4 regions of the Chryseobacterium culicis genome follow, and region 1 is predicted to be linked to each of the others. Evidence: riboswitches for the same ligand, from Rfam matches in the RefSeq annotation. Region 1 holds a riboswitch; each other region holds the start of a gene.
The links. Region 1 has a riboswitch for cobalamin ahead of CQ022_RS08640 (acyl-CoA thioesterase). Riboswitches for the same ligand answer to the same signal wherever they lie in the genome.
Positions count from the first base shown of each region.

Region 2: another riboswitch for cobalamin. It lies ahead of metE (5-methyltetrahydropteroyltriglutamate--homocysteine S-methyltransferase); the one in region 1 lies ahead of CQ022_RS08640 (acyl-CoA thioesterase).
Region 3: another riboswitch for cobalamin. It lies ahead of CQ022_RS15845 (TonB-dependent receptor plug domain-containing protein); the one in region 1 lies ahead of CQ022_RS08640 (acyl-CoA thioesterase).
Region 4: another riboswitch for cobalamin. It lies ahead of CQ022_RS09315 (TonB-dependent receptor plug domain-containing protein); the one in region 1 lies ahead of CQ022_RS08640 (acyl-CoA thioesterase).

Region 1 covers NZ_PCPP01000001.1:1,895,143-1,901,342, reverse strand. The annotation lists gene CQ022_RS08660 (PspC domain-containing protein) at 1-301, opposite strand, end outside; gene CQ022_RS08655 (PadR family transcriptional regulator) at 313-642, opposite strand; gene CQ022_RS08650 (XAC2610-related protein) at 1,149-1,850, shown strand; gene CQ022_RS08645 (HD domain-containing protein) at 1,852-2,442, shown strand; gene CQ022_RS08640 (acyl-CoA thioesterase) at 2,493-2,876, opposite strand; cobalamin riboswitch at 2,991-3,171, opposite strand; gene CQ022_RS08635 (hypothetical protein) at 3,206-4,006, opposite strand; gene CQ022_RS08630 (ATP-binding cassette domain-containing protein) at 4,037-4,699, opposite strand; gene CQ022_RS08620 (GEVED domain-containing protein) at 5,124-6,200, shown strand, end outside.
Region 2 covers NZ_PCPP01000001.1:289,830-296,029, forward strand. The annotation lists gene CQ022_RS01415 (hypothetical protein) at 1-552, shown strand, start outside; gene CQ022_RS01420 (sensor histidine kinase) at 619-1,641, shown strand; gene CQ022_RS01425 (LytR/AlgR family response regulator transcription factor) at 1,645-2,412, shown strand; gene CQ022_RS01430 (Lrp/AsnC family transcriptional regulator) at 2,431-2,892, opposite strand; cobalamin riboswitch at 3,088-3,274, shown strand; gene metE (5-methyltetrahydropteroyltriglutamate--homocysteine S-methyltransferase) at 3,452-5,755, shown strand; gene CQ022_RS01440 (helix-turn-helix domain-containing protein) at 5,915-6,200, opposite strand, start outside.
Region 3 covers NZ_PCPP01000002.1:617,541-623,740, forward strand. The annotation lists gene CQ022_RS15830 (MbnP family protein) at 1-252, shown strand, start outside; gene CQ022_RS15835 (cytochrome-c peroxidase) at 245-1,294, shown strand; gene CQ022_RS15840 (transporter) at 1,307-2,254, shown strand; cobalamin riboswitch at 2,347-2,532, shown strand; gene CQ022_RS15845 (TonB-dependent receptor plug domain-containing protein) at 2,641-4,674, shown strand; gene CQ022_RS15850 (YncE family protein) at 4,671-5,804, shown strand; gene CQ022_RS15855 (cell surface protein) at 5,819-6,200, shown strand, end outside.
Region 4 covers NZ_PCPP01000001.1:2,052,742-2,058,941, forward strand. The annotation lists gene CQ022_RS09305 (CCA tRNA nucleotidyltransferase) at 1-1,021, shown strand, start outside; gene CQ022_RS09310 (DUF5074 domain-containing protein) at 1,186-2,238, opposite strand; gene CQ022_RS09315 (TonB-dependent receptor plug domain-containing protein) at 2,259-4,085, opposite strand; cobalamin riboswitch at 4,118-4,296, opposite strand; gene CQ022_RS09320 (T9SS type A sorting domain-containing protein) at 4,434-5,747, opposite strand; gene CQ022_RS09325 (helix-turn-helix domain-containing protein) at 5,902-6,200, shown strand, end outside.

The sequences.
Region 1 (6,200 bases):
TATTTTTTCTGGTAGATGTTTTTTCAGAAAAATAAGCCTCTTCCTGTTCTTCGATTTTTTCAGGGCTTCCGATCTGTGCGATTACCTTTTCTACATCGGTATCGTTGATCACTTCACGTTTTCCTAAAGAATCTTTGAAGATCTCCACCATTCTTATTTCTATGTCATGCATTACCTCATCTGCTTCTGAAGCTTCAAGTGAGCTTCTCAGTGCATTCAGGTAATCGCTGAGCTTTATATATGCGTGTTCTTCTATGGTAAAAGAAAAACCTGCGAGTCCTATTGAGAGTGTCTTGTTCATAGCTTTGTTTTTTAATTTTGTTGGGTGATTTGGTTTACTGAGGCTGTCAGCTCATTCCATGTATTTTGAAGTTCATCCAGGAAAAGTTTTCCTTTTTCTGTGATCTGATAATATTTTCTGGGTGGTCCTCCTGTAGATTCTTCCCATCTGTAAGAGAGAAACTCTCCGTTTTTAAGTCTTGTAAGAAGAGGGTAGAGGGTTCCTTCTACTACATCCAGTTTTCCTTTTTTCAGTTCGTCAATAAGATCGGAAACATACATTTCGCGGTTATTGATGAGACTTAGAATACAGAATTCCAGAATTCCTTTTCGCATTTGCGCTTTGGTATTTTCGGTATTCATCTTTGATAAGTTTTGTTAATTAGTTATATAATTTTCGAAGTTCGGAACCTAGCTAGTTGTACCTATTTCGATTTTACATTACAAAGATATGTAAATAAAATGGTATTATGCAATACAAAGTAGTGAAATTTTTAAAATAAATTATTTAAAATACTGTAAATCAATATAATAATTTTCATTGTCAATTTTTAGTAAAACGGATTTTAGAAGAAAATGTCTGAAAATTTTTAAATTTTTAAATAGAATTTTGAAAATTGGAGAGAAAAAATGATCTTTTATCGCTTATTACTTATCACCCATGCTCTAGCCCCGATAGTAGCGGTTACCCCGCAGCAGCAAGGGCATCGTAGAGAAGCGAGGAGTATGAGTGGATAGCGGGAAACAGCTTCTTATGAATAAATACTCTTTGAGTAGAGAAACAGATAAAGAGAATGAGATTTTGAGATGGGTATTAGGATTCGTATTTTTGTTAGCAATAAAAAACACCTAAATCATTTCTTATTACCATGAATATTTTGAATAAGTATAAGGATTTCTCTGTATTTCTTTTATTAGGACCTTTATGTTTCGGGCAATATCGGTTTGAAGTTAAAAATGTATCGAAGAGTTATGATGCCGTCATCCAAATAGAAAATTGCTATGATGACAGATGCGGAGGAAAGGGAACGGTAGAGTTATTTGATCATAAAAACAGCAAAGTACAGACTTTTGTTTCTGATGATCTGGTTTTATATGCAGGGCAAGGCCAAAAACTGCTTCAGGGAAAATTGATTCCGCTTTCTGGTGATCAACGTGCTGTGATTATCGATGACTTTAATTTTGACGGAACGGAAGATATAGCGATAAGGAATGGAAATATGGGAAATTATAGTGGAGCATCATATGACGTGTATGTATTCAACAAAACAAGAATGGGGTTTGTAAAAAGTGAGGAGCTTACGGAATTGGGCTCGAACGGCCTTGATATTTTTGATGTTGATGCCAAACGTAAACGTCTGATCTCCTATGGAAAGTCTGGCTGCTGCGATATTTTTACGATAGAATATGCTGTTATTCCGAATAAGGGACTGGAGAAAGTCTTTGAAAAGGAAGAGGATATGACCAATGAAGATCAGGTGAAAGTAATAACCAAAGAAAAGATCAATAATAAATGGATTACCAAAACAAAAGTATATCCGGCAGATCAATATAACAGAAATAAAAAGTAAGATGAAAATTCAGAAAGAGATAGATTTTATCCTGGCTGTAGATGCACTTAAAAATGTACAGCGAAGAAATTATAATGCTGATGATTCCCGAAGAGAGAATACCGCAGAACATTCCTGGCAGATTATTATTCTGGCTCAGATCCTTTATCCGTATGCTAAAAACCGTACAGATATTGATTTATTGAGAGTGATAAGGATGCTTTCTATTCATGATCTTGTGGAGATTGAAGCTGGAGATACTTTTATTTTTGATGAAAAAGCAATGGTTGGGAAATTTGAAAGAGAGAAAGCTTCTGCTCAGAAAATCTTTGGAATTCTGGATGAACCTCTGCGTTCAGAATTCTTTAACCTATGGCTGGAATTTGAAGATGAGAAAACACCGGATGCTATTTTTGCCTGTGGAATCGACAGAATCATGCCGTTTATTTTAAATTCCCATACCACAGGAAAAAGCTGGACGGAAGCCGGAGTTACCGAAAAACAAATCCGAAATATGCTTGAAAATGCCATCAGCAGAGCATCGGATGAAATGGGAGAGGCTTTTGAACTTTTACTGAACAGAAGTCTGGAAACAGAAAAAGTGCTGAAATAACTTTAATGAAAATAAAAATTCGGGCGGCCAGAGGCCGCCCGATTTTTTATTTATAGTATCTGGATTGGTTTCTTGAATTCGTCAATCGCTACAAAAGTAAAATCACCTACGATGGCTTTCTCTCTTTCATACGAATACATCTGCTCTGTGTAAATTTCAACGTTCACTTTCATACTGGTTTTTCCCACGTATGAAACTTTTCCGATCAGTTCAACAATAGTTCCGGCAGGAATAGGTTTTTTGAAATCTATTTTGTCGCTGCTTACCGTTACCACTCTTTTTCTGGCAAAACGGGTAGCGGTAATAAAAGCTACTTCGTCCATCAGCTGCATAGCCGTACCACCAAAAAGGGTATCATAATGATTGGTTGTGTTTGGGAAAACCGCTTTAAAGATTCTGGTTTCGGAGGCTTCAATTCTTTCTTCTGTAGTCATATTTCATTATTAATTAAAGCGAAATGAAATAATATCAAACAACAGAATAATAACAGGAAATTCGGAAATTCCTGAAACAATTCATCAGATCAATACAACTTCAAATCGCGAAAGTTACTTGTTTAAGAAAAAGGCAGGTCTCCTGACTTGTAACATCTTTTATCTCCTTCCCATGCCTCGCACAGTGGATCTTTGATAAAGATTTCAGTTACTTACAGTTGCGCGACAGTCCGTGATTTTCACACGGTTCCCTTTTAATCTGCAGTGATGCAGAACCAATTTCTATGATGAATAAGCGTAAAACTTTTTCGGGTGCAAAAATAATGAATTTATTCCGGATTATGATAAATAATCTGGCTGATTACTCTTCCCTTTTTGATTGTCCAAAGAGTTGTGTATCTGTTTTCTCCTGAACCATTGATCATATAAAGGAAAATATTATCGTTGTCAAGGGAAGTTACTCCAATATTCTCAAAATCCATGGTAGGCTGGAACATATTTTTGATGGCTTCTCTTACAAAAACAGAACCTCTTCCGGGCTGTTGTACTCTGATGGATTTGATTTCAGTCATTCCTTCAGGAAGATCATTTCCTATTCCCCATGGTTTTACTTTATCAATGGTAAGAATTTTTCCTTCAGCATCTTTTTCCTTTTTACGGTATCCTGCATTGGAAGGATAGACATCAATCACTACTTTGCTTCTTTGGGCGGTAGGGATTTTAGGATCGGAATTGTCTGTGAAAATAATTGATCTTCCGTTTTTAGATTTAGAAGGAGTATAAGCGGGAAGCTGATCTACATAGGCAATACGCCCTTTATTCACCATTCCTTCTTTATCAAGAGTTTCATAACGTACAAAAGGCTTGTCATCATCCTGTTTCTCCGGATATTTGATCCAGATCCACTCTGTTTCTCCCGGAGCCGGTTTTACATAAACAAAAACATCTCCTTTACGCATACGGATCTTGTCTACAATTTTTCGGTAGTCGTCTTTATGTACACGTACGTTGGCATATCCTTCTTCAGCTTTTACAACTCCAAAAGGAACTTTTGTCTGCCCTTTTACAAAAGCTATAGATAAAATACTGAATGCGGATAAATAGAATGCTTTATTTATAAAAGTCATCATGAAATTTTTTTTGATCCCCAAATATATAAATTAAATACTTTTCGGGAGATAATTATACCGCTGCAGTTCTTTAAAATCTTGTATTTGTTTCAGATGGCCGTCAGAAAGCAGATATAGGTAGTCTGAAATATCCAGAATATCCTGGTAATTGTGATCAGAAATAATAAAACCTTTGTACTGTGACTGCTGACGAATAATTTTCTTTAATTCTTCACAAACTTTTGGAGAAAGGTTATGGAATGGTTCGTCCAGTAAAACAAAATCTGTTTCAGAGTAAGTGATCATCAGGGTTTCAATAATTCTCTGTTCGCCTTTAGAAAGATTTTTAATTTTTTCATGAAGAAAGGGCTGTATGAATTCCAGGGCAGACAGCAAATTGGTGTTTTCTTTATTACAAAAGAAAGGAATCAGGTTTTTTACGGTTTCATATTTAGGTAAGAAAAGGTCTTGGGGTAAATATGAGATTCTGTTTTTTCTGTCTGAAATACTTTTCAAAACCTTGTTGCCACATTTTATAAACTGGGTATCACCGCCGATAATCCCGAAAATAATTTTTAATAAAGTTGATTTTCCACTTCCATTTCTGCCCAGCAGCCCTGTAATCTGTCCGGTTTCGCATTCTATATAAACATCCTGCAAAATTTTCCTTTCATTAAAAGATTTTGTTACACTATCAACATGCAGCTTGCTCATAAAAACAATGTTATAATTTTTACAATAATCCCTGATAATATCGTTCCTGCCCAAAGAAAAATCCTTGAAAACCCTACATTGGCATAAAAGTAATATTCGTTTTTAAACCTTAATTCATAAATGAAATAGTGAAGAACGGGAAGGATTAAAAGGAAATTCAGTCCAAAATTTTTAATACTGAATGATGATAAAAAAGAAATCAATAAAGAAAATCCCAAAGTTGGAAACATTATTTTTTTATAAAAAATCCAGAGAATAGAAAAACTTTTGATCATGGTAAAAATAAAAATGGAATATCTATGAAAGTGTATTTTTTACAAGATTAATTTCAAAAGTATTAAAAAAAGCACAATAATATAGGGTTGGTGTGAGAGATATTCCAAAAAATCTCTTATTTTTCAAGAGAATTTTAAAACTAATAAACATGACAAAAAAACTACTGTATGTATTCTCTTTTATTTTGGGAGTTTCCAGTTTTCAGGCAAACAACAAAGTGGAAGAAGAATCCCAACCTTTATTTTACTGTGATACCAATGCTCCCACTGGCGTGCAGGTGTCTACAACTCTTACCTCAGGAACGGTTACCTGGACTGCTGATCCCAATACTCCGAATAATTTTATCAGATATAGAATACCTGGATCCACTATCTGGATGGTGGCTACTCCTGTAGCTGGGCAAAATTCTTATACTATTACTAATCTGCAGCCTTGTACAACTTATGAAGTGCAGGTGGTAAAATTGTGTACTGTACAGGGAACATGGTCTAATCCTGTATTTTTTACAACAACACTTAATTATTGTGCAAGTGTATCTACAGATACCAGCCTGATGCATATTTCCAATGTGACCGTAAATTCTGCGGGAATTACCTCTCCAATGGTCAGCAATTCCGGGCCTTCCAATTATACAGATTACAGAAGTGATGTAAGCCGAAAGGTCAAGTTTTTTATAGGAAGTACAGGAAATACACTTTCAGTGACCAATACGTGGACGGGAACTCCGGGTACAACCACTGTAACGGCATGGATTGATCTTAATGCCAACGGAATTTTTGAATCCACCGAAAGAGTTATGGTGGCGAATAATATCACTCAGGCTGCTCCGGCAGTATCTGTTTTTACAATTCCAAGTTTGGCAGCAGTGACACTGTGTGGCGTAACCATGAGGATTGTTTCCAGCCAAACAATGCCTGCAGATGGCTGTAGTACGTTTACCTATGGAGAAGTTGAAGATTATGGAGTAGATTTACTCAATCTCACCCTTGGAGTTGAAGAATCAGGGAAGTCTGCAAAACCTGAAATTTATCCTAACCCAGCATCCGATGTTTTAAACATCTCAGGAATTTCAGACGTAACGGATTATGAAATTTATAATGCTGTGGGACAGAAAACAGGAGAAGGAAAAGTTTCTGACCATAAAGTAAACCTTAGTAATTTGTCCAAAGGAATGTATTTTATCCAGCTGAAAGATAAAGACAATACAATCCGATTAAAATTTATT
Region 2 (6,200 bases), 1.6 Mb from region 1:
ACAGGGGAAGATAAAATAAACGGCAGTCCTACCAATAAAACGAGAAAAAAACGTTCAGGTATGCTTTTCTTCAATGAAGACGGAATTGAATGTGGAGGCTTTATTTATGACGGACAGAAAAATCAGAATGGCCACAGTTCGGGATTGTCTCTTACCTATGATCAATATGATGGTGATCAGGTCATGCAGATTTTAACTCAGGATTATAAGAAAGGAGATAAGAGAGTGGTCTCCAGCGGACTTTATTTTAATGATCGTCCGTCAAAAGAATCACAACTCAAAACAGGAGAAATCATGGCAGAACTGAATCAGATAAAAGATCCGGAAGCCGCTCAGAAAAAATACAAAGAATATGAACAACAGGGACTGATTGGAGGTGCACCAAGAATGATGCTTGGAAAAACCAAAGATGAACATAACGGACTGTTCTTATTTGACAGTAAGGGTAAACCAAGAGCCAGATTCTGTGTCGATAAAAATAATGAAGCAAAACTGGACTTTTTAGATGACAACGGAAATGTTACCTCATCATTTCCGGAAAAGAAAAAATAATAATACAAAAAACAGCCCTGTAAAAATATAGGGCTATTTTTGTAAAAAAATCCCCTTATAAAACTGATGAAAACCATTTTGAAACAGATGCATCAAAACAGGTACTTCCTTCTGTTTATTCTTTTGTTTGCTTATGTACAGTCTATTCACACCCGCATAGGAATAAGACGAACACTGGACTGGTATATTTTTACTCCTGAAGCGGCCGTTGTTACTCTTATCAGTGCCTGTATCCTGTTTTTTGTGATTGATTTTTTCATTAAAAACTGGCAAAAGTCATCAACGTTTAGTGCAGCTGAAATCCTTAAAATATTCAGCTTTTCCCTATTAACCTACCTTTTGGTGATGAAAATAATAGGGTTTTTGATTGCTGTTATTTTTGGAAAAGTGGAGAAAAATTTCAATCAGGAAGTTGTTATTCTTTCTACCTTTTCAGATTTGATAGGAGGGTTTATTTATGGAAGTTTTTTTCTCGCATACCGCTACTACAAAAAGAATACGGAATATCAGAAACAATTGGCTCTTTATGATCATGCCCTGTCTGAAAGTAAAATTAATCAACTGAAAACACAGCTTAATCCTCATTTTTTATTCAATAATCTCAACATTCTGGATCAGTTAATAGAAGAAGATAAACACAAAGCATCAGATTTTCTCAATGAATTTGCAGAGATATACCGGTATGTTTTAGAGGTTTCTGATAAAAAGACCGTGTTTGTAGAAGAAGAACTGGCATTTGCAGAGAAATATTTTAATCTGATACAGTATAAATATGGAAATGCTTATTCATTAAAAATAAATCATATCAGATCATCGGGGAAGATCATTCCGCTTTCCCTGCAATTGCTGCTTGAAAATGCAGTTCAGCATAATCTGGGAACAGCTGTAAATCCTGTTTTGATCACCGTAGAAATAGATAAAGAAATCAGGGTTTCCAATACCAGAATACCCAAGCGAAACAGTAAAAAGACTTCAGGAAGAGCGCTCAGTAATCTTAAGGAGCAGTATACGCTGTTAACGGATCGGCAGGTAGAAATTATAAAATCAGAAACTGAATTTTCAGTGGTCATTCCCATAATTCCAGCATAAAATATGATAAAAGTTGTAATCATCGAAGACGAAATTCCGGCAAGAAATAAATTAAAACGTTTCATCAGCGAACTGGAAAAACCCGTGGAAATTGTTTCGGAAATAAGTACTGTAGAAGAAGCTATTGCTTTTCTTAAAAACTCAGCGGTTGACCTGATTTTTTCTGATATTGAATTATTAGATGGAAACGCCTTTGAAATCTATGACCAGGTGAATATTTCATGTCCGGTTATCTTCACTACCGCGTATGACAGTTTCTGGATGAATGCCTTTGAAAGCAACGGGATTGAATATCTTTTAAAACCGTTTTCGCAGAGCCGTTTTCAAAAGGCTTGGGATAAATTTATTCTATTGGGAAATACAGCATCAGAACCGGAGGATGTTTTGGTAAAACTTCAGCAAATGCTGAATAACAGCCCTGTGGAGAAAAACTATAAGAAACGATTTTCGGTCAGCTCACATCAGGGAATCTATTTTATCAATACGGAAGACATTACGTTCTTTGAAGCGGAAGAAGGGATTGTCTTTGCTTTTGACACAGCAGGAAAAAAACACGTGTTGAATGAATCTACTTTGAAAGAAATTGAAACCCAGCTCAATGCTTCAGATTTTTTCAGGATCAACCGGAGTGCACTCGTTCAGAAAAAGTATATTGAAAGAATAGAACGTTACAATAAGAATACACTTTCCGCCCAGATAAAAGGTCAGAAAGATCATCTTATTACAAGCCAGAGCAATACATCTGCTTTCAGAAAATGGATTGAAGAATAAAACCGATTTCCTGTTCAATTAAATGGTGAGTCCGTGGTTGTTTTTCACTTCAGCCATGACAAATGTACTGTGGGTACTCCCGATGGAATCTACAGATCCCAGTTTATTAAATACGAAATCCTGGTAATGTTTCATATCTCTTACCTGAACTTTCAGAAGGAAATCAAAATCTCCGGAAATATTGTAGCATTCGGCAACTTCTTCAATCTCCAGAATTTCTTTTACAAAGTCATAGCCTACAGATCTGTCGTGAATTTTCAGCTTGATTTGGCAGAAAACGGTAAATCCACGGTTGAGTTTTTCAGCATCCAGAACGGCTGCATATCTTTTAACAAACCCTTCCTGTTCCAGCCTTTTTACTCTTTCAAAAACCGGTGAAGTAGAGAGGTTCACTTCTTTAGCAAGTTCTTTAACGGTTAGTTTGGCATTCTTCTGGAGCAGCCTGAGCAGCTGTACATCCTTATCATCGAGTTGTTCCACAGAATATTATTCTTTTAAATGATTAAAACAATCAAATATATAGAATTATATGCTTTTATTTTTATTTTTAAAAGTTTATTTTGCTTAATTTTTCCTTATTTATTGTGCTTTTATTCTGTATTGCTAATTTTACACAAAATTAAAAACTTTTACTGATGACAATTGTTAAAGGTAAAAGTACAGTTCTTTATAGATACTTCATCAAACAGGAAAGGTTTTACTTAAGGTAGATTAATAGGGAATCGTGTGCAAATCACGAGCTGTCGCGCAACTGTAAGTAACACACCAAAAGTTTTTGTCTTTGTATATCCACTGCCAAAAGCGGGAAGGATGACGGAAACTGTTACAAGTCAGGAGACCTGCCTTTACTGAATTGACAATGCTTTCGCGGGCTGAAGCTTTTGGGTCATACAGATGATAGATCAGATTCATGTATTTTTCTTTATGAAGGAAATGCACAGTCTGCTATGTCATTACTTTCCTGAAACTTCTTCCGCTAAAACATAACGAAGCATTTTAAAGCACTTTCCTATTAAGTTTAATTAAAAAGTTTAAAAAAATGCAAACTCACATTCTGGGCTATCCGCGTATTGGTAGCAAAAGAGAACTCAAAAAAGCCTGCGAACAATATTGGTCAGGTAAAATTCTTTTGGAAGAACTTCTGAATACAGGGAGAACTCTCTGTAATCAAAACTGGAATATTCAGAAAGAAGCCGGTATAGATCTTATCCCGTGCAACGATTTTTCCTATTATGATCAGGTATTGGATATGAGCCTTGTAGTAGGAGCAATTCCTTCGCGTTACCATGAGGTGGTGCTTAAAAAGAACAATTCTGAGCTGGATCTTTATTTCGCGATGGCAAGAGGATATCAGAAAGAAGGGCTGGATATTACAGCAATGGAAATGACCAAGTGGTTCGATACCAACTATCACTACATTGTCCCGGAATTTTATAAAAACCAGCAATTTAAATTAAGCTCAGATAAAATTTTCAATGAATTTGCCGGAGCAAAACAGGCGGGTATCAATGCAAAACCTGTAATTATCGGACTTGTTACTTATCTGTTATTAGGAAAAGAAAAAGAAGAAGGATTTGATAAACTGGATCTGGCTGGAAATCTTCTTTCTGTATATACGGAAATTTTAACCAAACTTCAGGAGCAGGGTGCTGAATGGATTCAGTTTGATGAACCTTTTCTGGCACTGGATTTAACTGAGAAAGCAAAAGAAACCTATCTTTCTGTGTATTCAGAAATAAGAAAACGTTTCCCGAAACTGAAATTCATTGTTGCCACTTATTTTGACGGATTAAAAGATAATGCATCGCTTGCTGTTTCACTTCCGGTGAACACTTTGCATATCGATTTGGTTAGAAATCCGGAACAGTTGGATGGTATTTTGAATAGTATTCCGGAAAACCTAAGCCTTTCGTTAGGAGTAATTGATGGCAGAAATATCTGGAAAAACGATTTTGAAAAGTCATTGTCTTTCATCAGAAAAGCTGTTGACAAATTAGGCTCTGAAAGGATTTTGATTGCACCGTCATGTTCATTGATTCATTCTCCTTGCGATCTTGATTTTGAAACGAACCTTAATCCTGAGATTAAAAACTGGCTTGCTTTTGCTAAACAGAAAGTAGAAGAAGTGGTAACGCTTAAAGAGCTGGTATCAGGAACAGAAAAAGAACATATTCTTGAAGTATTTGAAGAAAATAAAAAAGCCATTGAAAGCAGAAGAACCTCTTCCCTTATCCACAATGATCAGGTAAAACAAAGATCAAATGCGGTCACTGAAAAGGATGCACAAAGAATAAATACCTTCAAAACCCGTAAAGAAGAACAGCAGCAAGTCCTGCAGCTTCCTTTGTTTCCCACTACAACAATCGGGTCATTCCCGCAGACAACAGAGGTAAGAAGCTGGAGAGCTAAATTCAAAAAGGGAGAACTTACTGCGGAGCAATACGATATTTTATTAAAAGAAGAAACTCAGAGAACCATTCGCTGGCAGGAAGACATCGGAATTGATGTATTGGTGCACGGAGAATTTGAGCGTAATGATATGGTGGAATATTTTGGAGAACAGCTGGAAGGATTTGTGTTTACCAAAAACGGATGGGTACAGAGCTACGGAAGCCGTTGTGTAAAACCTCCTGTGATCTTTGGTGATGTTTCCCGCCCGACTCCTATGACGGTGTATTGGTCTCAGTATGCCCAATCTCAAACGGAAAAATGGGTAAAAGGAATGTTGACTGGTCCTGTGACGATTTTACAGTGGTCTTTTGTACGTGATGATCAGCCTCGTTCAGAAACATGTAAGCAGATTGCACTGGCAATCCGTGATGAAGTAGTGGATCTGGAAAAAGCAGGAATCAGAATTATTCAGATTGATGAACCTGCTATAAGAGAAGGGCTTCCTCTAAGAAAAGCAGACTGGCAAAACTACCTGAAATGGGCTGTGGAAGCTTTCAGAATTTCAGCAAGTGGAGTGGGAGATGCTACGCAAATTCATACCCATATGTGTTATTCAGAATTCAATGATATTATTGAAAATATTGCGGATATGGATGCAGACGTGATTACCATAGAATGCTCCCGTTCTCAGATGGAACTGCTGAATGCCTTTGCAGATTTTAAATATCCGAATGAAATTGGTCCCGGAGTATATGATATCCACTCACCAAGGGTTCCGTCAAAAGAAGAAATGATTGAACTGTTGAGAAAAGCACAGAACGTAATTCCTGCCAACCAGCTTTGGGTAAACCCGGACTGCGGACTGAAAACAAGACACTGGGAAGAAACAGAAAAAGCTTTAATAGCAATGGTAGCTGCTGCTAAAGAAGCCTCAGTAGAATACGCACTTTAAAAAACTTTAAAATAATTAGATTCAATAATTCAGATCGTGTCATGATTTTATGGCACGATCTGTTTCTTTTTAAAGAGTTAAAATAGAGGTGAGAGATACGAGTCCATTCATTTTTATATTCTATTTTTGCATCCGGTTATGTTTTAAAAGAGATCTAAGTTATTTGGCCTGTAATGCACTGGGTGGATAGCCAAACTGTTTTTTAAATGCAAAAGAGAAATGGGACAGATTTTCAAATCCCAGATCCAGATAAATATCAGAAACTGATCTGCCTTTTTGGGTAAGTAAAAAATGAGCTTCCTTCAGTCTTCGAAGCTGCAGCCATTGTCTTGGAGGAATTCCAAAAATCTTTTGAAAATCTCTTTTAAATGCAGACAGGCTTCTTCCCGTTAAATAAGCAAAACGCTCTACATTGACATTGAAATGGAAATTCTTATTCATAAAA
Region 3 (6,200 bases), on a different contig from region 1:
AATACTACAGAAAATAATACCCCTGATCTTTATCGTGAAATTACGTTGAATCTTCCAACAACAGCCAGAGTAACAGGACAAATCCGCCCTTCTGTTCATATTCTGGCAGATCTTAATCAGTTTTTGAGTGGAGATAAAGCGCTTACGCTTACCACAACTAATGATATGCTGATGGGTTCAAATCAACATCTGGTAGACGTTACCAATAACCTTACAAAAATGTTTAAAGTAGATCACGTTCATAATGATTAATTTTTTTGTAAAAACAATACTGGTTCTGTGTGTATTTCTGCTGAGTTGTATTTCCTGTTCAGATGAGGTGATACAGCCGCTGGAAAAAGATGAAGCATATAATCTGCAGTTTCCTTCTTATTTTCCTGAAATGACTTTTGATACATCAACGAATCCGGTGACAAAAAACGGAGTAGAATTGGGAAGAAAATTATTCTACGAAGGAAGACTTTCCCGGAATAATACCATTTCATGCGGTTTCTGCCATATTCAGGAAAACGCTTTTACCCATCATGGGCATACAGTAAGCCATGGGGTAGATGACAGAATTGGAATCAGAAATGCTCCACCCATTCAGAATATGGCTTTTTTGAAAAGATATATGTGGGACGGGGTCATTCATAATCTTAATGAACAACCCATCAGCCCCATTACAGACATCAATGAAATGGACAGCTCCATACCGGAAGCTATTTCAAAAATAAAAGATGACCAGAAGTATAAAAAACTTTTCAGGGAAGCTTATGGAGATGAAACGATTACCGGAGAAAGAATTCTAAAAGCGCTGTCACAGTTTATGGCTTCTTTAATTTCTGCAGATTCAAAATATGACAGATTCAGACAGGGAAAAGAGCAGCTAACTTCAGCAGAATCCCAGGGAATGGCTTTATTCGGTCAGAAATGTGCCTCTTGTCATAGTGGAGAATTATTTACCGATGAAAGCTTCCGCAATACAGGAATGTATTATAACACCGAGTTCAAAGATGCGGGACGCTACAGAGTTACTCTTAATCAGGTAGACTGGATGAAATTCCGTGTTCCGAGTCTGAGAAATGTAGAATATACAGCACCTTATATGCATGACGGAAGATTTTACACCTTAGAGGCGGTACTTAACTTCTATTCAGGTCAGGTAGAAGATAATCCCAATCTGGATTCGCAGCTGAAACAGAATGGGCATATTGGTATTGCTATGAACAGTCAGGAAAAACAGTCGATTATTGCATTCCTGAAAACATTATCAGATAAAAGTTTTATATCCAATCCAAAATTTGCAGAATAATTTATAGAAAACATGAAGAAGATTATAGTAATAATAAGTTTAATCCTGTTTGGGCAATATCAGGCAAAAACTATCAGAGATAGTGCATATATAGCTCCGGACAGCTTTAGCAGATTTGATTTTGATGATGATTGTGATGCCTGTGGCTGTGCTGCAGGAAACGGTTCTTCCGGCTTTGAGTCTTTATTGAATCCACAGTTTATCGGAATCAAATATTTTGCCCAGCATTACAAAGCAAAAGAAAACCTATTTGTGAAAGATCTTACACAAGATCAGTATTTTAATACCTTACAGCTTTGGGGAAAGATTCCTTTAACTAAAAAACTGAGTGTATATGCAAGTCTGCCCTTCCATTTCCATGAAAAAAAAACCCAACAGGGAGATATCAAAATCAATGGAATCGGGGATCTTAATCTGATGGGAATTTATCAGCTGATGAGTTCTAAAGATAATTTTCACCACTTAAGCGGAGGGTTGGGTGTGAAAATTCCTTTAGGGAAATTCGATGAAAAAGGAGCTTCCGGCGTTAATCCGAGTTTTCAGCTGGGAACCGGCAGCTGGGATTATCAGGCCGCTTTGAATTATAAGTTTCAGAAAAATAAAGTAGCTGTGTTGGTGAATACAGATTATACCATCAAAATGGAGAATAAGAAAAATTACCGATTTGGAAACCAATGGAACTATGCCGCGACGGGGTTTTATCAGATTGCAGGAAATGAAAAATCCATTTTTTCAGTAAAAACCGGAGTTCAGGGAGAAGTGTATGCCCAGAATAAACAGTTTGACGAAGCGCTACCCAATACTGCAGGAAGCGCATTGTATGGAAAGTTAGGATTTGAAGCTTCCTATAAAAGGCTGAGTTTGGGAAGTGAGCTCATGCTTCCTATGTATACCCATCTGGCAGGAGGTGACATCGAAGCAAAATCAAGATTCAGTATTTTCCTGAATATCGGGATTTAAATAAAACCCCTTTTAAAAATCATATTAAAGCTCCTTCGGGAGCTTTAATTGTTTATGAATCATTATTTTAATTGGGGGTTAGGAATAATTTTTTATCTTTGCCGAAATTTGGTGAGCCATAAAAAGCTCTTAAAAGGGAATCCGGTGAAAATCCGGAACAGACCCGCTGCTGTAAGCTCCGCACCAAGGTTTTTGAAGAATATATCCACTGTTTTTTAATGGGAAGGATTTCAAAAATGGAGTAAGTCAGAAGACCTGCCAGAAAATAATCGTTTGACGCTTTCGTGGAATAAAGCTTAGGACATCAATGATTCTGTGCAGTAACAGCTGTGCTTTGTCGTTGTATTCTTATATCCATTAGCGTCTTCATTATCCTAAATGAGCTAATGGCGGCAAAACAAACTACTTCTGCAATTCATAAAGCTGTTTTCACAATACTGGTGATCACATCTCAACTTTTATATTCTCAAAAAAAGAAAAATGACACTCTGAAGGAAGAATCCATCAAAGCGATTAGTCTTTATAAAAAGAATTTTAAAGAAATTATTCCGGCGCAAACCCTGCAAGGTGAGCAGCTGGAAAGACTGAACAGTCATTCTGTTGCAGATGCGTTGCGGTATTTTTCCGGAGTTCAGATCAAAGATTATGGAGGGTTAGGGGGTTTGAAAACGATCAATATCCGTAGTATGGGAAGCCAGCATGTTGGTGTTTTCTATGATGGAATTCAATTGGGAAATGCCCAAAACGGACTGGTAGATCTGGGGAGATATTCTTTAGACGATCTGGAAGAAATATCATTGTATAACGGACAGAAAAGTGAAATTTTCCAACCTGCAAAAGATTTTGGCTCTTCGGGATCGATCTATCTGCAACCCAAAACACCTGTATTTAAAGGAACAAGAAAAACCAATCTCGTTATAAGAGCAAAAAGTGCGTCCATTGATCTTTTCAATCCGTCATTCCGTTTGGAACAAAAAATATCAGACAGAGTTTCTGCCAGTTTCAGTGGAGAATTTATGCAGAGTGACGGAATTTATAGATTTCGTTATGCTAAAAAATATCCAGATGGTCAGCAGGCTTATGATACCATCGCAAAGAGACAGGATTCAGATATCAGGGCAAAACGTTTTGAAACGTCTATCAACGGTACTTTAAATAACGGAAGCTGGAATATCCGTGGCTACGGTTATATTTCAAACCGTGGGATGCCGGCACCTATCGTCAACGGCCGTTTTGGCGGAAGAGGAGCGAGACTTTCTGACGAAAATTATTTTGTACAGGCCAATCTGAGAAAGAAACTGTTCCCAAAACTTGAAACACAGCTGAAAGCAAAATTCGCCTACGATTATACTCATTTCATGGATACGGTTCGTTCACAGTCTATTATTCATACCGATAATACCTATATCCAAAGAGAACTCTATCTTTCCTCATCCAATATCTATTCTATCACCCCCAATTGGGATGTGAGTCTGAGTGGAGATTTTCAATACAATAATCTTGATGCTAATCTTGATAACTTTTCTTATCCTACGCGATACACAACATTGGTGGCATTGGCAACAACCTATCAGTGGAACAGGTTCAAAATTCTGGGAAGCCTTTTAGGAACTTTTACGTTTGAAGAAGTAAGAAAAAACAAAAGACCAGGAGACAGCAGAGAATGGACACCTGCTGTATTTATGAGTTACCAGCCTGAGATCATTCCTGAGCTTACGCTTAGAGCTTTCTATAAACGAATTTTCAGACTTCCGACTTTCAATGATTTATATTATACCAATATCGGAAATACCTATCTGAAACCGGAATTTACCAATCAGTATGACGTAGGATTTACTTATCAGAAGAATTATACCAACCATTTCTTTAAAACCTTTTATGCTAAAGTAGATGGTTACTACAACAAAGTACAGGATAAAATTGTAGCGGCCCCTAACGGAAGTATGTTCCGCTGGCTGATGATGAATCTTGGAATGGTTGAAATTATTGGAGCGGATGTAAATATTCAGGCCGAAATGCAATTAGGAAAGGTAAAGTTAAGACCATTGCTTTCTTACACATATCAAAGTGCAAGAGATATAAGTGATCCGGAAGATACCTTTTATCGTAATCAGATTCCTTATACCCCATGGCATAGCGGATCATTCAGTTTGATGGCAGATTATAAAGACTGGAGTTTCAATTACAGTGCGATGTATGTAGGAGAAAGATATGATGTGAATCAGGACAATATTCAATACAATTATGTACAGCCCTGGTACACTCACGATCTGTCTGTTCAGAAAAAATTCAATTGGGCGAATCACCAATTTAAAGTGAGCTTTGAAATGAATAATATTTTCAATCAATATTATGATGTTGTCATCAATTATCCGATGCCTGGAAGAAATTTTAAACTTATTCTAAACTTCACCTTATGAGAAAACTAAACTTTTATTTTTTATTTCTGGTATTAGCTTTTCTTACTTCATGCCGTACAGATGATATTATTGTTCGTCAGGAAGTGGTAGAAGGACTTCCTTCAGAAAATACAGCAATAAAAGGTTTTTACATGCTGAATGAAGGGAATATGGGAAGCAATAAATGTACGCTGGATTTTTTTGATTATACCAAAGGAACCTATTACCGGAATATTTATGCTGAAATCAATCCGAATGTGGTAAAAGAGCTGGGAGATGTAGGAAATGATATCAAAGTCTATGGAAGCAAACTCTATATCATTGTGAATGTTTCCAATAAAATTGAAGTGCTGGATGCTAAAACAGCTAAACGTATTACTTCCATTCCCCTGCAAAACTGCAGATATCTGGCCTTCAAAGACGGGAAAGCTTATGCGAGCAGCTATGCAGGACCTGTAGCCATTAACCCCAAAGCACCAAAAGGAAAAGTAGTGGAAATTGATACCACTTCTCTTTCTATTCAACGTGAGGTGGTGGTGGGATATCAGCCGGAAGAAATGGAAATTGTAGGCAATAAGTTATTTGTTGCCAATTCCGGAGGATACAAAGCTCCCGATTATGACAATACGGTTTCTGTAATTGACCTGAATACTTTTACGGAAATCCAAAAACTAAATGTTGCCATCAATCTTCACCACATTAAAAAGGACAATTATGGTGATCTGTATGTAAGCTCAAGAGGAGATTATTATAATGTTCCTTCAAGCCTTTATTTAATTGATGCGGCCACAGGAACTGTTAAAAAAGATTTTCACCTCTCAGTCAGTGAGATGACAATCGTTAATGATAAACTCTATTTCTACGGAAATGAATTCAACTACAATACCCACAGTTATAAAAAAACATTTGGAATCATTGATGTGAAAACAGAAGAGATTATTGCCAACAAAATCTTTGACAAAGAATACGAAACCGCTATTAAAACACCTTACGGCATAGCAGTAAACCCCATTACAGAAGATATCTACATTACAGATGCCAGAAATTATGTATCCATGGGATTTGTGTATTGCTTTGATAAAAACGGACACTTCAAGTGGAAAACGGAGGGAGGAAATATTCCTGCCCACTTTGCTTTTTTATACAAATAATCAAACTTTAAAAAATGAACAGAAATACCTTTACCTATTTAAAAATCGGATTTTTATCAGTTTTCCTCGTAGGAGTGATAGCCTGTAAACATGATGATGAAGATGAATTTACATTTAATGGTCTTGATGATTCCTATTCCATTGACCGTTTTAAAGTTTTGAGTATTCCTACCCATGCATCAGGATCGGTTACATGGAGCATTAATGATTCTATCATTTCTCAAAATTCAGAACTTGAATTTATCAGTCCGAACGCAGATGCCTATCCTCTGACTTTGAAGATCAACAATAAAGGGAAGGAGCAGATTTATCATTCTAAAATAATCGTTACCAAAGAAAAAACACCTTATAGTAAATATATTTCCAAAGTATTAGAGTTCCGCCCTGCTGTAGGAC
Region 4 (6,200 bases), 160 kb from region 1:
AAATAAAGAGAACTTTGGAGAACTGATCGATCCGTTTAACGGGGTGGAAGATCTTGAAAAAGAAATTTTAAGAACTCCTTTAGAGCCTGCTCAAACTTATTCTGATGATCCATTGAGAATGATGAGAGCAGTACGTTTTGCTTCAACTTTAAATTTTAAAATCGAAGAGAACTCTCTGAAAGCAATCCAACAGGAAGCGGAAAGAATCAAGATTGTTTCTATGGAAAGGATCATGGTAGAGTTCAACAAAATCATGCTTTCTGAAAAACCGTCTATCGGACTGAGACTGATGGAACAAACAGGTCTTATGAAACTGATTATTCCTGAACTGATTGAACTAAAAGGTGTGGAAGAAGTGGAAGGACAAACTCACAAGGATAACTTTTATCACACGCTGGAAGTGGTGGATAATATTTCTGTAAATACGGACAATCTGTGGCTTCGTTGGTCTGCTCTGCTCCATGATATTGGAAAAGCTCCAACAAAAAAGTTTGTAGAAGGAACTGGATGGACCTTTCACGGACATGAATTTTTGGGCTCAAAAATGGCAAAAACACTTTTCCAGAGATTGAAATTACCATTGGGAAGCGATATGAAATATGTTCAGAAAATGGTGAAACTTTCATCAAGACCTATCGCACTGATTACTGATGATGCTTCAGATTCTGCATTGAGAAGACTTTTATTTGATGCAGGTGAAAATCTTGAAGATCTTTTTACCCTTTGCAAAGCAGATATTACCACGAAAAATTCCAAAAAACAGGAAAAATTCAAAAGAAACTTTGAATATGTAGCGGTAAAAATCAAAGAAGTGGAAGAAAAGGATCAGGTAAGAAATTTCCAGCCACCTATTACTGGTGAAGAGATTATGGAAATGTTTAACCTTAACCCAGGCCGTGAAATTGGTATCTTAAAAGAGAAAGTCAAAGAAGCCATCCTGGAGGGTGAAATTCCTAATGAAAAAGAAGAAGCCACAAAGTTTGTTATTGCTGAGGCTGAGAAACTGGGATTAACATTATAAAGTAAATTTATAAAAAGCATAAAAAATCCGGCGGAATGGAACATTCCGCCGGATTTTTTATGCGCACTGACGAAAACAAAGCCGGCCGGTTTCTTCGAAACCGGCCGGAAAAAAACACAAATGATGAAAAAATAAAAAATTATATTTTTATATACTGTAAGGTATTATGGATTCAGGTAAGTTCCATTAGCACCCAGACCTCCTGTTTTAAGAGATCCCAGTTTGCTACCCGTAGTTGCTGAATACACTACCATTTCACTGTCCTGAGTAAACTGTTTAACATCTGATGCAAAAATTCTTCCATCAATTACATTAAATCCATAAAGCGTAAAATAAGGACCTCCATCTGCAGCTGTTAACAATGGAGTTGTAGGAATTACAGGAGTCGCTAAACTTGTTGTATACACTTTATTCGAAGAGCTGAAGTATAATTTATCATTATCAATCTGAAGGTTGGTTGCACTAGGAATTCCTGTCAGTGTAATTACCGGTGTAAGAGTTCCTGTACTTGAAATCTTATAGATGTAAGAATCTGTAGCTGTTGAAGAAATTGTGTAAACATTAGATTTGTAAGACACCGTATTTCCAATCTGACCATTCGGAACAGTAATTTCAGTTTTATTGTCATTGGAAGTATTGATATAAGTAATCTTATTTCCAAATCCTGATGAAGCATTTTGTACAAAAACATTTCCTCCCGCTTCTACTGTTTTATCAGAAACTTCAGTCATACTGATTTTACTTACAAATGAATAATCAGAAGCTTTATATTTCGTTACACTTTTCGTATTGGCTGTGAAATTGGTATTGGAAACGTAGATAAAGTCATTCGCAAAAGTAATTCCTCTTGGATTATCAAGCTGATCAGTAATTACTGCTAACTTCTTGAACGTATAACGGTCTACAACAACAATTTTGTTTGAGTTATTGATCACAAGATAAGCCTTGTTTCCGCTAAGACCAATCGTCTGAAGAACATCACCAAGGATTTCTTTATTGTTATAACCGTACACATCATCCTGCTTCAGGCTTAAATCTCTTGTTAGGAATGTTACTTTAGCTCCCTGGCTGTTAAAGTTCCCTTCATTAGAGATAAAATATCCGTTCTGGTAAGTGATCGGAGAGATTTCAATTTCGTCAGAACTATTTGTACATGAAGAGATATTAAACAATAATACCACTGCAAAGAGTACAGTTAAAAGTTTAGTTATTTTCATAATTTATTCAATTTTATTTGTTAAAAATTTATTGCTGCATACACACTATAGTTTCTTTTCGGTAAAGGATAGAAAGCAACTGTTTTATAATATGTATTGGTTAGATTATTCACTTTAAACCCTAAAGTATATTTTTTGGCTAAGGTTGCAGAAACACCCATATTTAAAAGAAAATAAGGATCTATGGCATCTGATCTTTTTTCATCACTTGTCGTGTAGGTAATACCATTCAGCAGTCCCTGTGCGAAAAATTTAAAGAAACCATATTCATAATCTATATTCGCTGTCCCTCTGTGCATGGGAACATAAGGTCTCTGCATCTTCGTTTCTTTATCAATAGATTTTGCATAATAATATCCTGCATTCGCTCTGAATTTATGATTCCCAAACTGTTTACTGAAAGACAACTGGGATTCCAGTCCATAAGATTCAAATTTATTGATATTGGATGCCTGCCAGTAGCCCAGAGCAGTCGGAAGCCATACAATAAGATCCGTCACATTCATATAATAAGGAGACAAAGTAAGTTTGAAATCTCCCATTTTGAACTCATTTGTCATATCAAACTGAGTAGAAGTTTCGGGTCTCAAATCTTTATTTCCTCCCGGTTCATAATAAATATCATTAAATGACGGATATCTGAAATTCTTTGATACGTTAAGACTCACATCATACCATTGTAAGGCACTCCATTTTCCGGAGAATGAATACATAAATGGAGACTTCACATCTTCCACAAAATCTTTCTTAAATCCACCTTCAAAACGCAGGTCTTTCGTGGCAAAATACCTCAACAATCCTGAAATTGATCCGATATTTCTGCTTACATCAGATATTCCACTCGCGTACCCTTCTCCTTTATTGATCTGAAATTCTCCGATAAGATTAAAATTCCATTTTGAATTCAGGAAATAATTGAAATCATTTTTGAAGATATAGTTTTTCCCGGTTCCACCACTGGATTTAGGCTGATTTAGCGAACCGAAATACTGAAAGTTTTCTTCCGTATAGGCCGCTTTAAAGGAGTTGCTGAACTTTGTTTTGTTCCAGTCCCACGAAAGAAGACTTCTTACACTTTGAGTCTTATATTTTGTCTTTGTTCCTGTTTCTTCATACACAGGATAATGCTGTGAAGAATCAAAAAACTGGCTCTGCCATGAAATTTTATGATCGTTCGTTATCTTGTAGGAAGCACCTGCATTGAACGTAGTATTGTAATAATTTCCGTTTCGGTTAATATAGTTCAGATCGTTTACCTTATAATCATTTTCACTTACAGAATAATTTCCGGAAGCTTTAAAACTGAACCTATCATTACTGTAAGAACCTTTTACAAAATTGTTATAGGTATTAAAAGAAGCAACTTCTGAAAATAAAGAACCATGGAAACCTTTATTAAAATCAAGGGTATTATTCAGGTGAATACTTCCTCCGATAGCACCACTTCCATACACCACACTTCCACCACCTGCTTTTATACCGATCTGATCATAGCCGAACAAAGCAATATTATTGATATCTCCCTGTCCCAGAAAACTGGAGTTGATATTAATCCCATTCCAGACAAACGCTGTCTGCTGAGCGGTAGTTCCTCTGAATGAAGGCGAAGAAACAGCACCACGACCATTTTCTTTAATAAAAACCTGTGACTGAAATCTCAGAAGCTCCGAAAGATTACTCGAATTTTTCTCGGCATCTTCCTCCGAAATTATTTTTACAGGATGAAAAAGTTTAACCCTGTTCATCTGGTTGTCGAAAACATAAATAGTATCGATGGTTTTCTCTTGTCCAAAAAGAAAACAACCATACGATGAAAAAAGCAGTACTAAAGATCTTTTTATATCCATACTTTTTTACTTTTCCTCCGAAAGCAATATGTTTTTTTAATTATAATTCCGGCAGGTCTCCTGACTTTCGCATTCTGCTCCTTCCCGTTTTTATACAGTGGTTTTTTGCAGAAACTTGTGTTGCGATTTACAGTTGCGGGGACAGTCCGGGAGTTACACCCGATTCCCTTTTCATTCCAAAATACTGGAAACCAAAATTTTTGCAAAGATAGTTTTTTTATATGTATTCGCCTAAAACCATACGTATGCTTAAAAAGCCTGTCTTCCTATGAGCTGAAACAAAAAAAGAACAGCTGCTTTCAATATTGAAAACAGCCATTCATCCCACTACTTTACTATTTATATATGTTATTTTTTAATCAGTTTATAAGTCTCTTTTTTACCGCCTTTCACAGAGTATTGTAAAATATAATCTCCTTTTGACAAGGATGAAACATCAATCTGTCCTTCTACAGCATTGAATGATTTCACCCTTTGTCCAACCATATTATAAATTTCTGCGTTCTCTATTTTTCCTGTTCCTTTAAAATATAGAATATCAGCAACAGGATTAGGATAAATACCTATACTGTTTTTTTCTTTTACAGCATCATTGACGGATAAAAATTCAGAAGTATCCAGATAAAAAGCGATCATCTGACCTGAAGCGTTCGTTCCTGAACCTGCAATTTTCTTTCCATCCTGTGAAATAGCCAGAGGAAGTCCCATTGTTACTCCATTCGTTGCAATTCCTAAGGATGCTGCATAATCATTCAGATTAATCCTTCCGGTAGCAGAGGTCCAGATAAAGCCTTCTCCCGACATTGGAGGGGCACCAAATGCTCTGTAATATCCGATAACTTTCTTCCCATCAGCAGAAATTCCTGTTGCACCTCCTTTGAAACTGAAAGAAGCATTAGGATGGGTAATATACGTTAATCCGCTTACAACATTCCAGACATAGGGATTAGGATTTGCCGATCCTATGATGGTATTTCCGTCTGCAGAAATCCCTCCTGCTTCCCCTACATTATTCCCGTTATTATCAGTAATAAAACTTTCTACTCCATCCTGCCATTTTGCACCGCTTCTCGTACCGTTTGATTCGTCCTGCCATCCTACAATTACTGTTCCTGCTGCATTAACTGCATTTGCTCTTGAACTGCGTCCGGAAACAATACTTCCCAGATCTACCATTCCGTTCACTTCATCCCATTTCACAGCGTGGGCATTCGCGGCAGTAAGAAACCCCAGCCCTACGATTGTATTTCCGTTGGTAGTCATTCCCCAGGTAGAGCTTACACTTCCGTCCCATCCGGTAGGAACAAGTCCGCCCCGGTTTACCCATGTGGCGGCAGCAACATCATACGTTGATATTTCATTAAATCCTGTTGCGGTATTGGTAATGGAAGATGATATTTTAGTTCCGTCATTCGAAACAATAGTTCTTCCTGCAGCCGGATATCCGTTTGAAATAGAACCTATCTGTACAAGTCCTCCTGCTGCATTCCATTTATAAATTCCTCCTGCGCTGGTATGCATACTTACCATTCCATTATCAGAAACTGCACCTACATTATAATTTCCTAAACCTATTACAGTAAGCTGCGCCTCTGCAAAACCAAATTTCAGGAAAAGACAAGCCGTCAATATTTTCATTGACATTCTGTAAAAATTTTTCATATTTTATTATATTTAGCGTTTCGAATTGGTGGAAACAATATTAATATAATATTTAGCCTATCCCAAGAAATAGGCTTTCATAATTCGTGAATTTCAAAAGAATTTAATTTTTAAAACACTCATAAACAAACAGATACAAAACAACATTTTGAATATGGATTTTACCAGAATTATTCAAAAAAACACAAAAAACAAATTATCAGAACAAAAATTATTTCAAAACAGCAGAAAAATATTCCTGTTTATTTTTATTTACAGCTCTTATTGTATCAATGGACAGTCCGGACCGGACTTTACTATTTTAGCCGATAAGGCATTTCTCAAGCTCTATCAGAATTCTGACGAATGCATCAGTTATACCCAGGGAATTCCGGTCAGTGATCAGAATACGGAACACAAAATTGTGCTGCAAAATATTATTTCACAAGCTTTTGCTATGAAGGGCGATTATGT